DNA from 2 places in the Nitrospira tepida genome. Region 1 is predicted to be linked to the other one. Evidence: riboswitches for the same ligand, from Rfam matches in the RefSeq annotation. Region 1 holds a riboswitch; the other holds the start of a gene.
What was found. Region 1 has a riboswitch for cobalamin ahead of QWI75_RS13830 (ABC transporter substrate-binding protein). Riboswitches for the same ligand answer to the same signal wherever they lie in the genome.
Positions count from the first base shown of each region.

Region 2: it holds a riboswitch for cobalamin, as region 1 does, so the genes downstream of both, QWI75_RS21595 (TonB-dependent receptor plug domain-containing protein) here and QWI75_RS13830 (ABC transporter substrate-binding protein) in region 1, are expected to answer to the same signal.

Region 1 covers NZ_OX365700.1:2,897,894-2,908,597, forward strand. Annotated here, with positions in the region: gene QWI75_RS13790 (YhdP family protein) at 1-1,209, shown strand, start outside; gene QWI75_RS13795 (M24 family metallopeptidase) at 1,287-2,414, shown strand; gene QWI75_RS13800 (succinate dehydrogenase/fumarate reductase iron-sulfur subunit) at 2,424-3,431, shown strand; gene QWI75_RS13805 (RtcB family protein) at 3,439-4,869, opposite strand; gene QWI75_RS13810 (archease) at 4,894-5,361, opposite strand; gene QWI75_RS13815 (PilZ domain-containing protein) at 5,554-5,928, shown strand; gene rpmB (50S ribosomal protein L28) at 5,949-6,140, opposite strand; gene QWI75_RS13825 (hypothetical protein) at 6,282-7,700, opposite strand; cobalamin riboswitch at 7,973-8,166, shown strand; gene QWI75_RS13830 (ABC transporter substrate-binding protein) at 8,359-9,249, shown strand; gene QWI75_RS13835 (FecCD family ABC transporter permease) at 9,252-10,391, shown strand; gene QWI75_RS13840 (ABC transporter ATP-binding protein) at 10,397-10,704, shown strand, end outside.
Region 2 covers NZ_OX365700.1:4,541,951-4,552,654, forward strand. Annotated here, with positions in the region: gene cbiB (adenosylcobinamide-phosphate synthase CbiB) at 1-794, opposite strand, end outside; gene QWI75_RS21560 (adenosylcobinamide-GDP ribazoletransferase) at 791-1,645, opposite strand; gene cobT (nicotinate-nucleotide--dimethylbenzimidazole phosphoribosyltransferase) at 1,639-2,703, opposite strand; gene cobU (bifunctional adenosylcobinamide kinase/adenosylcobinamide-phosphate guanylyltransferase) at 2,711-3,247, opposite strand; partial or broken gene bluB (5,6-dimethylbenzimidazole synthase) at 3,351-3,944, opposite strand; gene QWI75_RS21580 (cysteine-rich CWC family protein) at 4,029-4,256, opposite strand; gene cobO (cob(I)yrinic acid a,c-diamide adenosyltransferase) at 4,292-4,891, opposite strand; gene QWI75_RS21590 (cobyrinic acid a,c-diamide synthase CobB) at 4,888-6,285, opposite strand; gene QWI75_RS21595 (TonB-dependent receptor plug domain-containing protein) at 6,295-8,223, opposite strand; cobalamin riboswitch at 8,251-8,526, opposite strand; gene QWI75_RS21600 (ABC transporter ATP-binding protein) at 8,684-9,598, opposite strand; gene QWI75_RS21605 (FecCD family ABC transporter permease) at 9,595-10,704, opposite strand, start outside.

The DNA of each region.
Region 1 (10,704 bases):
ATCGCCTTGACCAACGGTCTAATGAGCCTGAAGGGCGTGGAGGGGCCGATCCAAGATCTCTACGCCCGCGTCAGGCTGGTCCGCGACGGTGCGGAACTCAAGCAACTCAGTTTCAAGGTTTTGGACAGCGACCTGTCGCTTTCCGGCACGTTGCGCAACTGGAGCACGAAACCGACGATCATGGCCAAGATCGAGTCGTCCCACCTGGACATCGACTTGATCATCCCCAAGGAGGGCCGCTCGCCGGTTCGCGATCTGCTGGAGTATCTGGCGGCCACCAGCCAAGTGACGGCCACCGCCTTGATCGAACGGGGGGTCTACAAGCAGTTTCGCGTCGGCGGCCTCTCGGGCCGCATCAACATCGAGAACGGCGTTCTCGACATCGATCGCGTGAATGCCCGGTCGGAGGGCGGGCATATCACGGGACGCCTGGTCGTCCACCTTCCCAAGGAGGAGCCGGCCGACGCCGAAGCCTCGTTTCGCGTGGCCGGCGTCCCGCTCGAAGAGCTCTCGCACCTGGTCGGCGTGCGCGAACATTTCATGACCGGGGAAGTCCGCCTGACCGGCACCCTCCGCGGCCATGGACGCAACCCGCACGGCATGCTTCCGACTTTGTCCGGAGACGCCGAGGTGCTCGTCACCGGCGGCCGCATCTTCAAATCCCAGAAGCGGGCTCTGTGGAAAATTCTGAGCATCCTCAATCTGCCCGCCGTCCTCCAGGGCCAGATCGATCTTGAAAAGGACGGCTTGCCGTTCGACAAGCTCACCGCGTCCATCGTCATGCAGAACGGCCGCTGCGACAGCGATCGGCTTGTGCTGGACAGTCCCGTGGTCAAGATCAGCGGCGCGGGGCATTACGACCTTCCGACGGATCAACTCGAGATGGTGTACGCCGTCAGCCCCTTCGGCTCCTACTCCAAGTTCGTCAAAAACATTCCGTTGTTCGGGCGTCTTTTTGCGGGAGACCGGACGGGCATCGCCACGGCCTTCTTTGAAGCCAAAGGATCCATGGACGATCCGGAGGTCACCTATCTGCCGATGAAGTCCCTGGGAGAAGGCCTCTCCAGCCTCGCATCTCTGGCCTACGATGTTCTGCGCAATACGTTCAAAATGCCGAAAGAGTTCATCACCGGCTCCGACGAAGCGGCTCCCGCCCCGTCGTCAGAGATCGACGCGCCGAGCCGCGTTCCCGGCGGCAACTTGTATTGACCCCCCCTGCATGCTAGCATCGAATTGGTCGTGATTTTCAGACAGGCGTACACATGTCTCACGAACGGACAGCCCAGATGAGCACCAGGGCGACCCTCTTCTACGCAGCCAGCGAAGCCGATTCCAACCTCTATTATGCCACCCGGTTCATCGCCCCGGATCCGTTCTTATACGTTGACATCAAGGGTGAGCGCCTGCTCGTCATGAGCGATCTGGAAATGGATCGGGCGCGCCACCAAGCCAAGGTGGACCAGGTCCTGTCTTACTCGGAATTCGAGCGACGAGCCAAGGCCGAGGCCTCTCACCAGCCGGGCCCGATGGACGTCGCCCACGTGCTGCTTCGGGAGCGGGGAGTGGATCAGGTCCTCGTGCCGTCAAACTTCCCCTTCGGTCATGCCGTGCGGCTGCAGGAGTTGGGATATCGCCTGGAGAGCAAGAAAGAGCCGTTTTTTGAACAGCGGGTGATCAAGACGGCGGAGGAAGTCCTCCACATCGAGGCCTCTCAACGCGCCACGGAACAGGCGGTCGCCGCCGCCCATGACCTGCTCCGCCGGGCGACTCCGCGGGACGGGATGCTCTGGATTGACGGCGACCCGCTCACGTCCGAGCGGGTAAAAAAACTGATCAATGTGCGGCTCATGGAGCACGACTGTGTCGCGCAACATACGATCGTGGCGGGCGGTGAGCAGGCCTGCGATCCGCACGACGAGGGCAGCGGGCCGTTGCCGGCCGATCGGAGCATCATCTTCGACGTGTTCCCGCGGTCCGCCACCAGCCGCTATTTCGCCGATATGTCGCGAACCGTCGTGCGAGGCACGGTTTCGCCGGAGCTGCGGCGATTGTACCAAACCGTCCTGGATGCGCAGGAGGAAGCGATCGACACCATCCGGGATGGAGCCGATGGCGTCAAGATCCACCAGCGGATCTGCGAACGGTTCGAAGCGGCGGGCTACCGCACCGGCCTCGTCAACGGACGCATGCAAGGCTATTTCCACGGCACGGGCCATGGGGTCGGATTGGACATCCATGAAGCGCCCCGGATCAGCCGCAACGGATCCAGGCTCCAGGAAGGCCATGTGGTCACGGTGGAGCCGGGGCTCTATTATCCCGGACTCGGCGCCGTGCGGATCGAAGACATGGTCCTCGTGACCTCCGACGGCTGCCGCAACCTCACGCAGTATCCCAAAGTGTTTGAGATCGGGTAACTCCCTTCTATGCGCCTGACCTTCCGCCTCCTCCGGTTCAACCCTGAAACCGGCGACCGTGCTTCCTGGCAGGACGTTCGCCTCGACATCCACCGCGGCATGACCGTGTTGGAAGCCCTGATCCGCATCAAGAATGAAGTCGACGGCACGTTGAGCTTGCGCTATTCCTGCCGGTCCGCGATTTGCGGCTCCTGCGCCATGGACATCAACGGGTCCGAGAAGCTCGCCTGTCGCACGTCCGTGCGTCAGGAGTTTGAGCGCCACGGACAGGTGGCGGTCGGACCGCTCCGCAACATGCCGGTCATCAAGGATCTGGTCGTGGACATGTCGCCGTTCTGGAACAAGATCCGATCGGTGGCGCCCTGGCTGTCCTCGAAGAGCGCGGTGGCGTCTGGTCCAAGCGGGCAAATGATTATCTTCCCCAGCCAGGCTCAGTTCCACAATGTGGACGCCTGCATCATGTGCGGAGCCTGTGTGGCCGCCTGCACCACTCATGAGGTCTCACGAGGATTTCTAGGTCCGGCGGCCTTGGCGAAGGCGGAGCGGTTCCTTGCGGACCCCCGAGAGCCGCTGCACGTCAAACGGTTTCGGATTGAACAGCTTCAGGATACCGACGGCATCTGGGACTGCACCCGATGCAATTTCTGCGTGCAGGTTTGCCCGAAGGACGTGAAACCGATGGAGGCGATCATCCGGCTTCGTCGCGCATCGCTGCAGCAGGGCGCCACAGAGACCGGCGGCGCGAGGCACATCGTCGGATTCCGGCAGCTTATCGAACGGGACGGACGCCTCAACGAAGCTCTGATGCCGTTAAAGGTCGTCGGCTTCGACATCAACCGGCTGGTTCAAGTCGGCCCGTTGGGCTTGCGGATGCTCGTGCGAGGGAAGGTGCCCAGCCCGTTCGGCCATGCGATCCCCGGCATCGAACAGGTGCGCGCCATTTTCCGAACGGTCGGACAGCGGCAGCGGGTTTCACAGCCGACAAGACCATCACCCAGGGCGGCCTCTGCAACCTGACTCGCTGCTACCCCTTGATACAGACCATCGGTTCCAGACGCGCAACGGTACCAGCCAGACGCGCCGCATCGGCTGCTTGCACGACCTCAGTCACATCTTTATAGGCGCCAGGGGCTTCTTCGGCGACCCCTCGGAGCGACGGACTGCGGATCACGATCCCACGCAGGCCCAGTTCCTTGACGACATCGCGGCCCTGCCATTGGCGAAGGGCCTGATGCCGGCTCATGTTGCGGCCCGCCCCGTGACAGGCGGAGCCAAAGGCCAACGCCATCCCTTCCCGCGTCCCCACCAGCACATACGAGGCGGTGCCCATGGTTCCCCCGATCAACACCGGTTGTCCGATGTCTCTGAATGGCGGAGGCAGGTCCGGATGGCCGGGACCGAATGCTCGCGTCGCTCCCTTCCGATGGACAAACACACGCTTGGCGACCCCGTCGACAACATGGTCCTCAATTTTGCAGGTGTTGTGCGATACGTCATACAGGAGGTTCAGGTCGGCTTGCGGCAACACCTCGGCGAACGCCTGCCTGACCAAATGGGTGATGATCTGTCGATTGGCCAGCGCGCAATTCATGGCCGCGCGCATCGCCCCCAGATACTCCTGTCCCACCTCAGAATGGATCGGCGCGCAGGCCAGCTCCCGGTCCGGCACGTGAATCTTGTACCGGGCGGCGCTGACCGCCATGGTCTTGAGAAATTCTGTCCCGATCTGATGGCCGAGTCCGCGGGAGCCGCAGTGAATGCTGACGACCACATCGCCCTCCCGAAGCCCGAAGGCTGCGGCGATCTGATGATTGAACAGCCGCGCGACCCGTTGAACTTCCAGGTAATGGTTTCCGGACCCGAGCGTGCCCATTTCGTCCTGCTGTCGTTTCTTGGCACGATCCGACACGGCGGCCGGGACGGCTCCCGCGATGCAGCCTTGCTCTTCCGTCCGTTCCAGGTCGGCGGTGCGGCCATAGCCCTGCCTGACGGCCCATCGTGCGCCGCCCGTCAACATCGCGTCCATCTCCGCCGGCTTCAGGCGTAACAGGCCGGTGCTGCCGACACCGGCCGGCACGTGTTGAAAGAGCCTGTCTGCCAACCGCTCCTTGACCGGTTCGACCTCCCCGGTTGTGAGCCCGGTGATGAGCGTGCGGACCCCGCACGAAATGTCGAACCCGACCCCGCCGGCTGAAATGATCCCTCCTTCATCCGGATCGAACGCGGCGACGCCGCCGATGGGAAATCCGTAGCCCCAATGGGCGTCCGGCATGGCATGGGACGCCTTGACGATGCCGGGGAGCGTGGCGACATTCGTCACCTGCTCATAGACCTTGTCATCCATCTCCCGTACCAGCGCCTCGGTTCCATAGATGATGCCCGGCACGCGCATGGCCCCGAACGGACGAATCTGCCACTCACACGCCGATTGGCGCGTCAGCCAATTGAGATCCATGTTCCTCTCGCAGAGACTTCATCGTCAGACATCCACCACACATTGCGCCGTCCACAGCCCCTGGCGATCCTGGGCCACGGCGAGGCTCGTATAGGTCGCGCCCTTCACTTCGACGGCCGGACTGTGCCGTGCCGGGTCGACCGGCTCTCCCCATAGAGTGGCCTCCAACCGATGATCCGACAGACGGACTTCAAAGCGGCTGAACAGCATCCTGCGCGTGGCCATTTCGTACACCAGCGCGTTCAGCCAATCCACCAGCAACAACTCGTCGTCGGGCGCCTCACAGCGGACGGTGACGGCCTCCACGGGGCTCACCCCTTGAGGGTCGGTCGTGACGGCGGTGAGCGCCATCGCCGCGGCTTCGAATGCCGCCTCTTTGGTCGGACCGATTCCGCGCACGCCCATATCGGCTTGATGGGGGAAATGCTCCCATAACGGCCTGGAATGGTTGGCTTCAGCCGGCGCGGTTGGTCTGGACCGTGAAAGGGTCATGTTCACCAGCTCAAAGGATCGAGTTGAGAGACGGTGCTTCGGACAGGCTACGCCACCCGGCCGTCAATGTCGAGGCTTCCTCATCACGGGCAGGAATCGTCGGGCAGGACGCACGAATCACAAAAAAGATTGGAGAATCGATCTCCGCCTCGGCAGAATACCAAGCGCAACACCCGCGCCCACCGATCTCATATGAATGACGCCAGAGCAGTCCCCCGCTTTCCCGTTCAATTCAGAAGCTCGTTTACCTCGACCAATGTCACGGGAGGAGAAGGCAGCGTGGTCGATTTGTCCGTGCGCGGATGCCGGATCGAGTCTTCCACCCATGCCTTGGCGGGAACGGTGCTGGAACTCCGTATCTACGTCTCCGATCACGAGGCGCCCCTCGGCATCGACCAGGCCATTGTCCGCTGGACCAGGGGAAAGTTCTTCGGCGTCGAGTTTGTTTCCCTCCAACCGGAAGAATGGGTTCGACTCCAACAGGCAGTGAAACGGCTGGAACAGCGGACATCCGCCGGATCGATCAACCCGGCGGATAACAACGGATCAGCAGTCGGAGGGCAGTGAGGAAGGAACGGCGACGGCCTTCACCCGGCTTTCTTCACGACGCCGGATCGCAAACAACGGGTACAGACACGGAGGTGCGTGCGAGATCCATTCACGATCGCGTGAACGCGCTGCAGATTGGGGTTAAACACCCGCCTCGTCTTATTGTTGGCATGGCTGACATTGTTGCCGGTCCGATGCCCCTTTCCGCACACATCACAACGATAGGCCACGGCAGACTCCTTGGTTTCGCCGGTCTGAAATTGTGACATGTTATCACGCGGCCAGGCTGACGGACAAGTCCCAACGGTTCTCAGCGGTTCGGTTGGTCCTCTGGTCAGGAAGATCGAGTGGCCGGACGGCGCGAGGTCAATTCAACCGTGCCGCACACCACGAGGACGACTGCGATCTGGACCGCCGGACGCTTGTGTCGGCTCAGGAAGCGCGGGGGTGACGATATCGAAGGTGCTGTCTCCGCCGTCGTCCAGCCCGTCTTTCCCGACACTGTACAACCGGCGATGGGAAGGACTCCATAACATCGGGAGTCCCGAAAAGGGGTCGAAGTATTCCGGTCCGGCCTGACTGATCCGTTCAGCAATCTTCTCCGTGCCGCGCACGCTTCGCATAAGCACTTGAAGCGCCGTCAGCCGCAGCTTGGCATCGGTCGCCAACAATCTCTGCGTGAACGACTCCCAAGAGGGATCAAACTCGATTGGGTTGAGCAAGTGCTCGAACAACGTGCGATTCGACCCCTTGGTCACGTCGTGCAAACGGGGGAGGGGACTATGCAGGACTGCCGACGACGTGATGAGCGCGTCATAATAGGTCGCATAGGCGTCCCAGGTCCGTTGGGTTTCCAACGTCATGCCGAACAAGGTCTTGGAGGCAGGGTGCTGGACCCTCGTGAACGCGTCGGCGTGCAGGCCGGCCGCCTGCGCCAACCACCGCCGATTGTGATCGGCATCGTCGGCCCCGATAAAATTCTCGACCGATAAGAGTTCATCCCGCCGGGCCAGTCCCAGCACGAATTCATTCTGGATCGGCCAGCGCATCGCGCCTTCTTCGCGGGTCAGCGCATGGCTGATTTGTTTGGCCGTGGCCAGGACCGCGGAATCGGGGTCCGGCTTGGCGAGCGCCTTGGAAAGGAGGCTCACATTGTCGTCCACCATCGTCGCGGCCATAATTTTCATGGGAATGGTCTTGGCGTCAGCCAGCACACGCCGCCAGGCGATCGTATCCTGTTGCAGGCGGGAGGACCCCTTCGCCGCACTATGCGCGAATCCTTCTCCAATAAACAGCCGGTGGGCCGCCATGATTTCCGTGAACCGCGGGCTGGCCGGATGGCCGAACCCCCAATCCTCGAACGGCATGCTCAACCATTGCCGGTATCGATCGACCAAGACCGCATATCGTGTCATGGACGTGCGCATCGTCACGCCCTGTTCCTGAAACGACCGAACCGGATCGGCTGCGAACCACTCCGGCACGACGTCATCCGGGCCGATCGTGATGTGGAGGGCGGATCGCGCGCCTTTCTCCAGGTCGAAATGCCGAAGGCCGCGATGCGCTTCCGCCTCCAACCAGATTTCATAGCCGACCTGGACCGGATCCATGGCGGTATCGGCCGTAAACCCGACCAGAAGAAAATAACCGTTCTGCAAAGGGCTTTCCAAACGAACGTCCGGCATTTGAGCAAGCCGGCGGAAGACCTCGCTCGGCCCCTCGCGCTTCACGGAAAAAATCAGACCGGACACCTCCAGGAACACCGCCAGGAGGCAAATCGTAATCAACATATTTCTCATCGGTTTGGATCCCATCTCCTGCCAACTTGGTGTCGGCCCAATGCCATGTTCGACAATCGACCCATCGCTGTGACGCGCACGATGCCGGTTGGATAGAAGGAGCAAGCGATGTGCCATTCTTTCCATCATAGGTCACTTGGGCCCGCCGTAGGAAACGCTTGGCCGAATGCAGGCTTGACCAGAATCGGCTCAGGAAGCCGTTTTGCGCTCATGACATAACTGCCCGCGACCGAAGCAAACGGAACAAAATTGAACTTGACATCGTTTCGACTTGTCTCCTAGAGTGCGGGCCACAACTACGGCCGCCTGGGGAAAGGGAAGAGGGTGAAAATCCCTCGTGGTCCCGCCGCTGTAACTGGGAACGAACTCCGCACAGACCACTGCCGATCGGCGGGAAGGCGCGGAGCATAGGAGGCAGCCCAGAAGCCAGAAGACCTACCCAGGACACTGACTGTCGTTCCCTCGTGGGGTGGGGAACGGTGAGGGTGAAGACGCGGGTGCAATCCTCAGGGTCAGATGTGGCCTTGGGGATTTTTTGTTTGTGAGCCGGTCCCGTCCGTTCTCATCCCTCTCGGCGACCATCCTGTGGTGGCTTGCGATCCAGTCCGTGTTGCCGCCTGGATACGCGGATTCTCCCGGAGCACTCGACATGAAACGCCGCCAACCCGGCATTTTGACTGGCATGCCGTTCATGGCCAACGTCAGCTCGCGGACCTTTGTGGATGACGCCGGACGCAAGGTCTTTTTCGCTGACCCGCCGCGGCGGATCGTCTCGCTGGCTCCCAATATCACGGAAATGTTGTTTGCGCTGGATGCAGGCAGCCGCCTGGTCGGGGTGACCTCGTTCTGCAATTTTCCGCCGGAGGCCGCAGCCCTGCCCAAGGTCGGCGGGGCAACGCCGAATCTAGAACGTGTAATTCGCCTCAATCCGGACCTTCTACTGACGCCGCGCGGGTTCTTGAATGCCGATGCCGTTCGAGAGCTGGAACAACTAAGAATTCCCGTCTTCACATTCGAGACCCACACCCTGGATGACGTGCTCAGACATCTCTCGACGCTGGGCCGGCTTCTTGATCGCGGCAAGACGGCGGATGCGTTGGTGGGGCGTCTGCGCGAACGGATTAAGCGGGTAAGTACACCCTCCGCCGGCCGCCCCCGACCAACAGTGCTCTACGTACTGAACAGCGACCCCCTGATCACCGTCGGACCCGGCAGCTTTATCCACCACGTCATCGAACTTGCGGGCGGCGCCAACATCGCCGCGGACACAGGGACTGCTTATCCACGGCTTTCAATGGAGACGGTGCTGAAGAGAAACCCGGACGTTCTGCTCTTTCCTGCAGGCGAGTCGGAAGCGGTTTCCGAATCTCAGTTGGTCCAGTGGCGAACCTGGTCCGCCTTGTCAGCGGTCAGGCACAACCGGCTTGTGCCAGTGGCCAGCGACCTCCTGGACCGTCCTGGTCCGCGCATCGTCGAAGGGTTGGAACACCTGGCTCAAATATTCCACTCCGATCCCGTTTCTTCCAATCCCGGACCATGAACGTGGTCACGACACCGTCCGATCACGCCACAGATCGTCCGATGGCGCCGCCGCTGGGCGAACAAGACTTGGCCGCCGCCAACCAGGAACCAGTCATTTCCTCGCCATACCGTGCTTGGATCACGATCGGGAGTTTGGCCCTCTGCACCGTTCTGGGCTTTCTGCTCTGCCTACAATTCGGCGCCGAGGCAATTCCTTTCGCCAAATCCGTTCAGGTGCTGCTCGCCGCCTGGTTTCCGACTCATCAGGGAGAGGGTCAATTTGATGCCGAGGCCGCCATCCTGCTCCATTTGCGGGCTCCACGCCTGCTGCTGGCCTTTTGCGTCGGGAGCACCTTAGCCATCGTGGGCGCCACCCTTCAGGCGCTGGTACGGAATCCGCTCGCCGACCCCTACGTGCTCGGCGTCTCCAGCGGCGCCACCTTGGGAGCCACGCTGGCGATGACGTCCGACTGGCTCACGACCGCCCTGGATGGAACCGGCATTTCGGCCGCGGCATTGGCCGGCGCCGTCATGTCCATCATCGTCGTCTATCGTCTCTCCTCATCCGGATCAGGCTTGCCGGTGCAGACCCTGTTGCTCGCCGGGGTGATCGTGAACGCGATCTGTTCGGCCTTGACGATGTTTCTGACCTCGCTGCTCAGTCCCGACCATCTGTCCCGCGTGATGGCCTGGCTGATGGGGTCCTTGCATCCGGCCGGGTCGTTGCAAATGGGGCTGACCATCCTCGTCGGACTATTCGGCACCGTCGTGTTGACACTCCATGCCGAGCCCCTCAATTGCCTCTTGCTTGGAGAGGAGACCGCCCAGAGCCTGGGACTCGACATCGAGCGGACCAAGCGGCGCCTCTTTGTGTTGACCGCCGTGGTAACGGGTATCGTCGTGGCCGTCAGCGGAATGATCGGCTTTGTCGGCATGATGATCCCGCATGCCCTCCGCTTCATCATCGGACCGGACCACCGCAGGCTGTTGCCAGCCACGGCCCTCGCAGGAGGCTTGTTTCTCATGATCGCCGATACGATTGCGCGCACCGTGATCGCCCCCTCTGAGTTGCCGGTCGGAGTGGTGACGGCACTGATCGGCGGGCCGATCTTCGTCTGGCTCCTGTTATCCGCACACCACGAGCATTTCTTCGGCCGGTGACCTCCATGCCAAGCCCATTGCCCGCCGCGACTGCGGTGAGCGAACAACCACGATCCTGCCCCTACACCATCCGGAATCTCTGGTTTCACTACCCAGCCTCACATCCCGCGCTTCATCGTGCCGTTCCCTGGGTCATCCAGGATCTGTCGCTTGACGTCCGGTCAGGAGAAATCCTGGGCGTCCTTGGTCCAAACGGATCCGGGAAGAGCTCTCTCGTCAAAATCCTGGCGGGCCTGCTCCGCCCGCAACGCGGCGCGATACAGATGTTCGGAGCGGATCTCAGCCAGCTTACTCCCCGGGATCGGGCTCGGCG
Region 2 (10,704 bases), 1.6 Mb from region 1:
AGTTGAACCAGCAAGGCGCCGGCCATGGCCGCTTCCGGCCTGCCGCTGTTGGGACTTGGATGGTGTCCTCCGTCTCGACTCAGCACGACCCAGGCTTGATGCAATCGAGCGAGGCTCCGATAGCGCAGGCCCGCCGCGACAGCGATCAACAGACCGGTCACTCGCGCCGGCAGCCAGTTCATCACATCATCCAACCGGGCCGAGGCCCAGCCGATGTGGCGAAAGGGAGGTTCGGGATGGCCGATCATCGAATCGAGCGTGTTGACGGCCTTGTAGGTCCAGGCCAGCGGTGCTCCCCCGACGGCCAAAAAGAACAACGGCGCGACAATGCCGTCGCTGGTACTTTCCGCCACCGTTTCGACCGTGGCCCTCACGATCTCGCTTTCGGAAAGCGAAGCCGTATCCCGCCCAACGATCCGGCCGACCGCCCGTCTGGCTTCGTCCAACGACCCGCCGACAAGCGCATGCCACACAGCCTTGGCATGGTCCTGGAGATCGCGGGCCGCGAGCGCCAAGAACGAAAAGACCATCTCCACCATCAGCCCAAGCTGCGGATGGAGCTGATGGGCCCCCTGCACCAAGCCCCAGACGAAGCCAAACACAAGACCTGGAACCACCAGCGTGACCGCGACTCCGGCGGAGGTTGCGACAATCCGGTGCCCAACCGTAGACAGCAGGGGTCGTTCGAGCCTGTCGATGAGGCAGCCGATCCACCGGACCGGATGCGGCAGCCATCGAGGATCGCCGATCGCGAGATCCAAGGCGCAGGCCCCGAGGAGGACGGTCATGGTCATCGGCGATCCAAGAAAGCTGGCACAAGGATGAGAAACGCCACCTCCGTCACCTCATTGATGAGGCCGAACACATCGCCGGTCATCCCCCGACAGAGCCGCCAGGACAGCCACGCGATTCCTCTCGCGAGGAGCCCGGCCAGTGCCAGGATGATCAGCCCGCCTGTCAATCCATAGCCCCAGATCAGCCAGGCGGCGGCTGAGATCGTGGCAACGACGACATGCTCGGTTCTCAGAGCAGCGAGAAAGGGTTGCCCCAAGCCCCCATCGGCTCGGGCATAGGGCATCCGCAATCCACCGACCGTCATGGCCCATCGGCCCACCAGCGGCATGCTGGCTACGGCGAGCCACCGGCCTGCATCAGGCAAGGCCGAGAGGCCGAGGTAGCGGAGCCCGAGCGACATGATCAGAGCCACGGCACCCATGGCGCCGACGCTGGAATCGCGCATGATCGCCAACCGCTGCTCCGGCGTCCGTCCACCAGCCCATCCGTCCACCGTGTCGGCCAACCCGTCCAAATGGAGGCAGCGCGTCAATAGAATAAGCAGGAGTATCACCAGCCCATCGCTCACGGATCGGGGGATGGCCATTTCACAGAGGACCATGGCGCCGGCGAGGATGCCTCCCAAGATCAGGCCGACGGTAGGGAACCACATCATTGACCTGGCCAATTGGCCCGAGATGATTGGTTGGTGCCCCCGGCTCACCGGAATCGCGGTCAGGAATTCCCAGGCGACGATCATAGGATGAAGAAACCGAAGCCCAGGACCGGGGACTGAGGACTCAGGACTGAGCACCGATTTCTTGGCCTCCTGAAAAGCATTCCATTTGAATTTCACCTCAGCACTCAGCACTGAGTCCCTCGTTCGGACACGCCCGCTTCGTCGAAGGTGGCCATCTGCGAGTAAATCTTGAGCGCCGCCTGCACCAACCCGATGCCGAGACAGGCGCCTGTCCCTTCACCGAGCCGAAGGTAGAGGTCCAGCAGAGGCGCGAGGCCCAGCCGTTTCAACACAGCCCCATGTCCACATTCGACCGATCGGTGGGACGCGATGAGATAGTCACGGCAAGCAGGAGCCACGCCCACCGCGATCAGCGCGGCCGCTCCGGAGATGAAGCCATCCAAGACCACCGGGATGCGGGCCGCCGCGCCGCCGACTATGAGGCCCGCGATGCCCGCAATCTCGAAGCCACCCACTTTGGCCAGCACGTCGAGCGCGTCGTCCGGGTTGGGCCGATGGAACGCCAGCGCGGCCTCGATCACGCGGATCTTGTCTGACAGCCTGCGATCATCGATCCCGGTCCCTCGTCCCGTCACAGCCTCCACCGGCTCGCTGGTCATCAGGGCGGCGATCGCGGCGCTCGCGGTCGTATTGCCGATCCCCATGTCGCCGGTCCCGAGCAGGCCGATGCCTTCCCTGGCCGCCTCCTGCGCCAACGTGGCGCCGGCTTCCAAGGCCCGGATGGCCTGTTCGCGGGTCATGGCCGGCTCGTGCAGAAAATTTTTCGTGCCGGGCGCGATCTTTCGTCGGATCAAATGGGGAAGGGCGGGAAACTCCACTGCCACCCCGATATCGACGACCCGGACCTCCGCATCGGCATGTCGCGCCAAGACGTTCACCCCAGCGCCGCCGCGCAGGAAATTCAGCACCATCTGCGCCGTCACCTCGATGGGATAGGCGCTCACCCCCTCCTGCACGATCCCATGATCGGCCGCAAACGTATAGACGGCCGCTCTTGGGATGTTCGGCATGAGTTTCCCGGTGAGCATGACATAGCAGGCGGCCAATTCCTCCAAACGCCCAAGACTGCCGGGTGGTTTGGTCAGACGGTCAAGACGGCGCTGCGCCTGCTCCAACAGGCCATGATCGGGCGGCTGAATGAGCGACAACAGATCATCGATGGTCATCACTCCTCCTCTACTTCAGTCTCAACGTCTGGCCGCTCACGATGAAGTGGACCTCATCCGCTTCGGCGGCTATTCGTTGATTGACCCTCCCGGCCACATCACGAAACCGCCGGGCTGATCGACCCAGCGGCACCAACCCGAGGCCGAGTTCATTGCTGACGAGCAGGACCAGGGCTTGGGTCCTACGAATGGCCCGCAGCAGATCGGTGACATGATCGTTCACCGCGTCATCGCGCACCCCCGTCGCGCCCAGGTTGCTCAGCCACAGGGTCAGGCAATCCACGACGATCGCGCGGTACTCCTGTCCCTGTTTTCGAAACCACCCGGCAAGATCGACGGGGACCTCCATCGTCTCCCAATCTGGCGACCTCATACGTTGATGGCGTCTGATCCGCTCGGCCATTTCCCGATCCAGCGCCTGTCCCGTGGCCACGAAGGCCTTGGGCGCCGCGTTTCCCGCCAATTCGAGCGCCGCCTGACTTTTCCCCGATGAGGCTCCTCCCAACACGAGAACCAGTTTGGCTCGCCTTCTGCTTGTCTTCTTCATACCCCTCTTCACGATTTTCGTGGAACGCGTTGGAACGGGCATTCCGACTCTTCCTCTGCAGCTCGACGTGGTTTCCCCACGATTCATAGTGCACGAGCCGATCCAGCGGCAGCCTGACCCGCCACCCAACCGTTTCAAGGTCAGGCCTTCGCGCAAACTCGGACACATAACCGAGACAGAGGTAGGCGAGCACCGTGACCGATTTGGGAATGCCGAGCAGGCGCTTCAAGGCGGTATGATCCATGATGCTGACCCACCCGACTCCGATTCCTTCGGCCCTCGCCGCCAGCCACAGATTTTGAATCGCGCAACAGGTGCTGTAGAGGTCGGTGTCCCTCACGGTGGACCGTCCGAGGACCGCTCGGCCTCCGCGCCGGCGGTTGCAGGTCACGCAGAGATTCACCGGCGCTTCTTCGATGCCTTCGAGCTTGAGACTCCGATAGAGATCGGCGCGCATCCCGTCATACTGCCTCGCCGCCTCATTATTGATCCGGCGAAAGATTCTCTTTACGGCGCGCTTCGTCGTTCGGTGACGCACCACCACGAAGTCCCAGGGCTGCATGAAGCCGACCGACCCGGCATGGTGCGCGGCAGTCAGCAGCCTTCCCAGCACGTCATCAGGGATCGGCGCCGGCAGGAATCCCCGGCGCACATCGCGCCGCTCGAAGATGGCCCGGTACACGGCGCTTCGCTCCATGGGAGAAAACCCGGCATCGGCAGCGAGGGCTTCTTCACCGAGCCGAATAATGGATGGTGGATCAAACACCGGACCTCCCTGTTCTTAGTTCCCGCTCGTCGCAGGGGGATCATCGACCGGCTTCTGAACAAGACTCACATCCCCCGCACTGACTTTCTTGAGGCAATCGGGGCAGAGACAATCCTGGAAGCGGGCCGCGATCCAATCCATCTGGCGTTCCGTCACCCCGACCTGCCCGCACCAACAGCCCCATTGCCCGCACTCGAAGGTCCGGCCGCAGGCTTCGCAGGTCTTTGTGACCGGCCCTTTCATCCGCGCTCCTCGCCAAGCCGACTCCGGCTCGCCAGTCAGAACTCCACTCCCGCTTGCGCCCTGACGCCCTTTCGGAAGGGATGCTTCACCTGCTTCATCTCCGTCACCAGGTCCGCAGCCTCGATCAACTCGGCCTTGGCGCTCCGGCCCGTGACGACCACGTGCTGCATCGGCGGCCGTTCGGACAGGACGGGAAGCACCTCGGACAGGTGGACGTATTCGTGCTGCAGGACGATATTGAACTCGTCGAGGATCACCATCGCGTAGGAGGGATCGCGGAGGAACTCGCAGGCCTTCTCCCAAGCTCGCTGCGCGAAGGCCGTGTCCCGTTCCCGGTCCTGCGTTTCCCAGGTATAGCCTTCTCCCATGCGAAGGAACGTCACGAGCGGACCAAAACTCTTGAGCACCCGCTCCTCCGCCGTGTCGATTGCGCCCTTGATGAACTGCACGACCGCCACCTTCTTCCCATGGCCGACACAGCGGAGCACCATCCCCAGCGCGGCGGTCGTCTTGCCCTTGCCCGCTCCCGTGTAGACGATGAGCAGGCCCTTTTCCTCCTGCGCCCGTTCGATGCGGCGATCCACCGAGGCCTTCAACCGGGCCATCCTGGCCTTGTGCTCTTCATCGTCCGTCATCCGGCCTGCCTCCCCCCCGAGGCGTTTAACCTGCTCTGCCTGGCCGCTTCGACCAGCGCCTCCGCCACCTGCGGCCGGCTGGCAAAATGCAGGTGCGTGTACAGGGCCAGGGTCTTCTTCGTGACCAGCCCGTCCGGTCCCTTGGTTTCACCTCGCGCATCGGTCAATCGGCAGGCATAGTCGAGCGGTCCCGTCGCGCTCAAGGCGGAGTAATGGAATTCATGCCCGCGCACGACCGTGCCCAGCTCACCCAGGATGCAGGGCCGCGAGAATTCGACCGTCCGGTATCCGAGCGTGAGCCCCGATCGTCTCATGCCCGCTTCCGCGGCGAACAGGCCGACCATCTCGTGCGACCGGCCCTTGAAATCGCGGATCGCCTTGGTCAGATACATCAGCCCACCGCATTCGGCGTAGATAACGCCGCCTCGCTCCGCGAAGGATCGGATGGCCCGCTTCATCGCCACGTTCGCAGCCAGTGCTTCCCCGTGGAGTTCCGGATAGCCCCCGCCCAGATACAACAGATCGACGTCGGGCAACGTGTGGTCGCTCATCGGCGAGAAGCGGATCAACCGCGCTCCTTCCGCCTCGAGCAAATCGAGGTTGTCCTGATAGTAAAAGCAGAAGGCTTGATCGTAGGCGATGCCGATCCGGATGTCGCGGCCGGTGTGCTGCTTCACCGGAACGATCGGCGCGGCAGGCAATTCAACGCTTGAGCCGGCCAGATGCTCGATCAGATCCAGATCGACCGTCTCCGCCGCGGCTCGGCCCAGCCGCTCGTAGAGATCGGCCGATCCCCGTTCGATCGCCGTCATCAACCCGAGATGGCGATCGGGAATCGACGCCGATGGATCGGTCCGCAGGTACCCCACGACGGCAACGTTCGTTCGCTGGTCGACCGCTGCTTTCAGGAGACGGTAATGGCCGTCGCTGTTGACCCGATTGAAGAGCACGCCGGCAATGTTGAGCAGCGGATCGAACCGGACAAAGCCTTCGACCATCGCCGCGGCGGAGCGAGCCATGGCGCTGCCGTCGATCACGAGCAGCACCGGCGCGTCGAGCTGTTTCGCCAATTCCGCCGTGCTGCCAAGCTCGTTCACCGGCGAGCTGCTGTCGAACAGCCCCATCATGCCTTCCACGATCGAGAGGTCCGCGCCGGCCGCCGCGCGGGTGAAGATCGCTCGATTGACTTCTCTCCCCAGCATCCACCCGTCCAGATTGCGCGACGGACGGCCGGTCGCCGCCTGGTGGTGGCCTGGGTCGATGAAGTCCGGCCCGGCCTTGAACGATTGAACCATCCGACCTCTGGCTGTGAAGGCAGCCAGCAAGGCCAAGGTCACCGTCGTTTTCCCGACGTTGCTGCCGGTGCCGGCGATAATGATCCGCGGCGCCTTCACGATCACTCCTCAGAAAGTCAGTTTAACCCCGCCAAAGACCGACCGAATGGGCGTGCCGAAGCCGATGATTTCTTCATATTGCTGATCGCCCAGATTCTCGACCCGACCGAAGAGTTGCACGGTCCTGTTGATGTCGTAGGTGGCCGACGCATTCACCACCCCGAACGACCCCAACCTGCCCGCCGGGGCATTGTTCGCATCGTTGTTGCGCGCGCCCACGAACCGATAGTCCACGTGTAATTGCAGCGCTGGAATCGGCTTGTAGCTCACGCCCAAGCTGGCCTGATCGATCGGCACACGGGCCAGCCTGCGTCCGTTCGTGAGATCCCGATTCGACGTATAGGTGTACTGCCCGCGAAAACTGAGCTGCTGTGTCACATCGACCTTGAACGAGGCCTCCCATCCCTGCGTCCTGGCTTCCCCTATGTTCTCCGGCCTCAACAGGGCCCCGGCCACGACGTTCTGGATCAGGTTCTCGAAGTCGTTGTGAAAGTAGGTGACGGAGAGGAACAGTTTGTCCTGCCAGAGAGACTGATCGACTCCCACGTCCCAGCCGTGGCTCTCTTCCGGCTTAAGGTCCGGATTGCCGAAACCGGGAAAAAACAATTGGTTGATCGTGGGCGCGCGAAATCCTGTGGCGTACGAGCCGCGGAACTTGGTCCCCGTTTCCGGAATCCGGTAGCCGCCGGTGATGCGGTAGGTCGTGGCGTCGCCGAAGGTATTGAAACTGTCTTGCCTGACTCCGGCTGTAAACAGCACTCGGTCCTGAAGATTCACCTGCGCCTGGGCAAATCCCGCATGGGATGAAAGAATTTTCGTCGGGGACGTGGCCGGTTGGAAGCTGGGGTTGTCACCCTGCTCGTCGCGATATTGATAGCCTGCTGACAACAGGAGTGGTTTCCCAATCTGGAAGTTATGCTGCCATTCGATTCGACGATTGAGGATCTCGATGTCGGACAGGGTCCGCGGCGAGAGCTGGTTGACGACACCCGTCTCAATGTTCCGCCGCACCGACCCGCCGTCGAACGACAGCCGCTCATGGTTTTGCCCAACGGTCAGCTTCTGCGACCACCAGGAAGTCAGCGGCTGTTCATAGGCGGCACTCAAGATGAGCGTGTTAGTCGTGAACTTCGATCCGAGCACATCGAATTTCGAGGTCGTGGTGACATTGTCGAGAAACACATCCGAGTTCCACCAGCGCGCCGTCACGTCGAGCCGACCGTCTTTCGGCAACGTCACCCCGACCCGTCCCGAACCCTGCCAGTTATGAAACGCATCCCGTTCCGTCGCGCCACGCCGATAGTTGGCCACGGAGAAGTTGCTCGTATCCCAACGGGACAGCGAGAGCGCATAGTCCACCGGGCCTTTGGTCCCCGAGACCTGCCCGCCTTCCCGCAACGTGGCGAACGAGCCGTACTCCATAAATGCGCTGCCGGTGAGCGGCCCCGTTCCCCGCTTGGTGATGATGTTGATCACGCCCCCGATGGCGTCTGACCCGTACAACATGCTTTGCGCGCCGCGCAAAATTTCAATCCGCTCGATGTTCTCGGCCGTGAGATTGGCAAAATTGAAGTCGCCGCTGGTCGGGCTGTTGACGATGGCCCCGTCGATCAGGACGAGGGTGTGGGCCGAGTTGGCTCCGCGGATGCGCACCGTGGCGTTGGTGCCGGGCCCTCCGTTCGAGAAGACGGTGGTGCCTTGAGAGAGGCGCAAGGCGTCCACGACCGTCTTGATCCTCTTCTGCTCCAATTCCTCGCCCTTGATGACCTCGACCGCGCTCGTCACCTGCGTGATCGGAAGCGGCGTTTTCGTCGCACTCACGACGACCTCGCTCACTTCGAGCGGCTCGTCCGCCGGCTCCGCCCACGCCGCCGTTCCCATGCTGCCTCCGGCCCAAACCAGACTTGGAATCACGACACACCATCCCCATGACTTCATACACTCCTCCCCCATGCTCGAAGGGCTGAGCAGATCTGTCCGTCGGCTGGGTCTCCTGACTCGCGGATCGTCGCGATCCCGCGCCTTCCCGGCTTGGACGTCATTCGTCATTGGTCATTCGTCATTCGCGGGAAGTGAGAGATCTTCCCCATTCGATTGACGAGTGACGGCTGACGGTTGACGCCTAAACCAGTGGCTCTTGTGCGGGACCACTCCTCGCTTACAGTGGCGGCACCGTGAGGGCTTTGCACCCTCTTCCCCGTCCCCGACGACTTCTTCCTGACCCCCTCCTTGAAGATTGACCCAGTGACCGTACCCCTATCTTTGACGTTGAGGCGCGGGTACATGCGCCTCAGCAACGCGTCATTCGTGAACCGTCATTCGTCATTTGTTGAGAACACCCCTGTGCGTCGCATTTCCCTCCCCGTCTCGCACGGTTGACGAATGCCGGTTGACGTTCTTACGTCGGTCGTCGCATCCACGCCGGCAACGTCACCCGCGGCCGTCCGGACTCAGGATGGCGGTCGACCAGCACGTCGCATCCATAGACGGCCTTGAGCACGTCCGGCCGGATCACCTCCTCCGGCGTGCCGGCGGCGACTAGCGCTCCCTCCTTCATCATCAACATTCGATCGGCATACTGACCGGCCATGTTTAGATCGTGAGAGATCATCAGCAGGGTCAGCCCCTGTCGATCTGCCAGTCGGCGCAGGAGCGCGCTGATGTCGATCTGGTGCGGCAGGTCCAGAAACGCGGTCGGCTCATCCAGCAGCAGGACCTGCGGCGCCTGCGCCAGCGCGCGGGCGATCCAGCAGCGCTGCCGTTCCCCTCCCGAGAGGTCCGTCACGGCGCGATCCTGCAGGTGGGCGACATCCGTGGCCTCCATCGCCTCCCTTGCGATGTCGAGGTCCTCCTCATCTTCCCACCTGAACCCGGCGCGCCACGTCGATCCATGATGCGGATGCCGGCCCATGAGAACCGTTTCGAGAACGGTGAAGGGAAAGACCTGATGACTCTCCTGTGGCACCATTGCCACCGTGCGGGCGACCTCGTCCTGCGGGATCGTCGCCAGATCGCGTCCGCGCAAGCGGATGGTACCGGCCTTCGGGCGGAGGACTTTGCCCAGCAGTTTCAGCAGCGAGGTCTTGCCAGACCCGTTCGGGCCGACGATCCCGACAAATTCACCGGCTCGGATGTCGAAGGTCAGCTCTCGCACAGCCCACAGCAGCCTGTCTGGATTGTCCGCCGGATAACAAAGGCTCAAGGACCGAACTTCATACATCGGTGTCGAGGTCATGGTCTGAACGCCCGCGGTCGCAAACAATGAGTGCCGTTCATCGGCAACCGCATCCCCGTTGTGTTGCCCATCGTTCACGCCAGCCGATCCCTTCGCCAGAGCAGGAGATAGAGAAAGAGGGGTCCACCGGCGAGCGCCGTGACAATCCCCACCGGAATCTCGGTGGGTGCGAGCAGCGTCCTTGCCGCTGTGTCCGCAACCAGCAGGGCCATGCCCCCGACCAGCGCAGAGGCCGGAAACAGGAGCCGGTGGTCCGCGCCGAACAACAACCGCACGGCATGCGGGACCACCATGCCGACGAAGCCGATCATCCCGCTCACGGACACGACGGCGCCGGTCACAAGGGCCGAGGTCACGAAGAGCCGCTTCTTCACCCGCTCCGTATCGACGCCGCAGGAGCGCGCCGCCTCTTCTCCAAGGGTCATGAGGTTGAGTGAGCGCAGTTGGGTCAAGAGCAGCGCAAGCCCGACCAGGATGTAGCCCAGCAGCACGGTGAGCCCGGGAGAGACCTGCAACGTCAGGGTGCCCATCAACCAGGCCATCAAGCCGAACGATCGGTTCGGGTCCATGAGGAGGGTGGAGAACATGATCAGCGCCGAGAAGATCGCGTTCAGAATCACGCCGGCCAACAGGAGGCTGTGGATCGAGAGGCGGCCTTGGGTCGCGCCCAATCGATACACGAGCAGCAGCGACAGCAACCCTCCGGCGAAAGCGCAGAGCGGAAGCGCCGTGAGGGCCAGGAACGAGGTCCCAATGCCGAAGAGGATCGCCAGCGCCGCCCCGAACGCGGCGCCGCTCGATACCCCGACGACATAGGGATCGGCCAGGGGGTTGCGGAGCAAGGCTTGAAGCACGACGCCGACGCAGGCCAGCGACGCCCCGACGATCACGCTCAACAGGACGCGCGGCAGCCGCACGTGAAACAGGATCATGCCGCTCGTCCCGATCGACTCGCGGCCCCAGTCGCCCCGCCTGAGTGCGTGTAGGATGAGATCCGCCATCCGCTGGAGCCCGATATATTCGGTCCCGAATTGGAGACAAAGGATCATCAGCAGGATCAGTCCGGTCGTGAGCAGGCCGAGAACCCTGAACGCTCTCCTGCTCCGGCTGCCCGCGATCCGGTGGCTGCCGTCCATGGTCCGCGGCGCAGGCCGATTCGCTGGTCCGGACTGTGGTCGGGAATG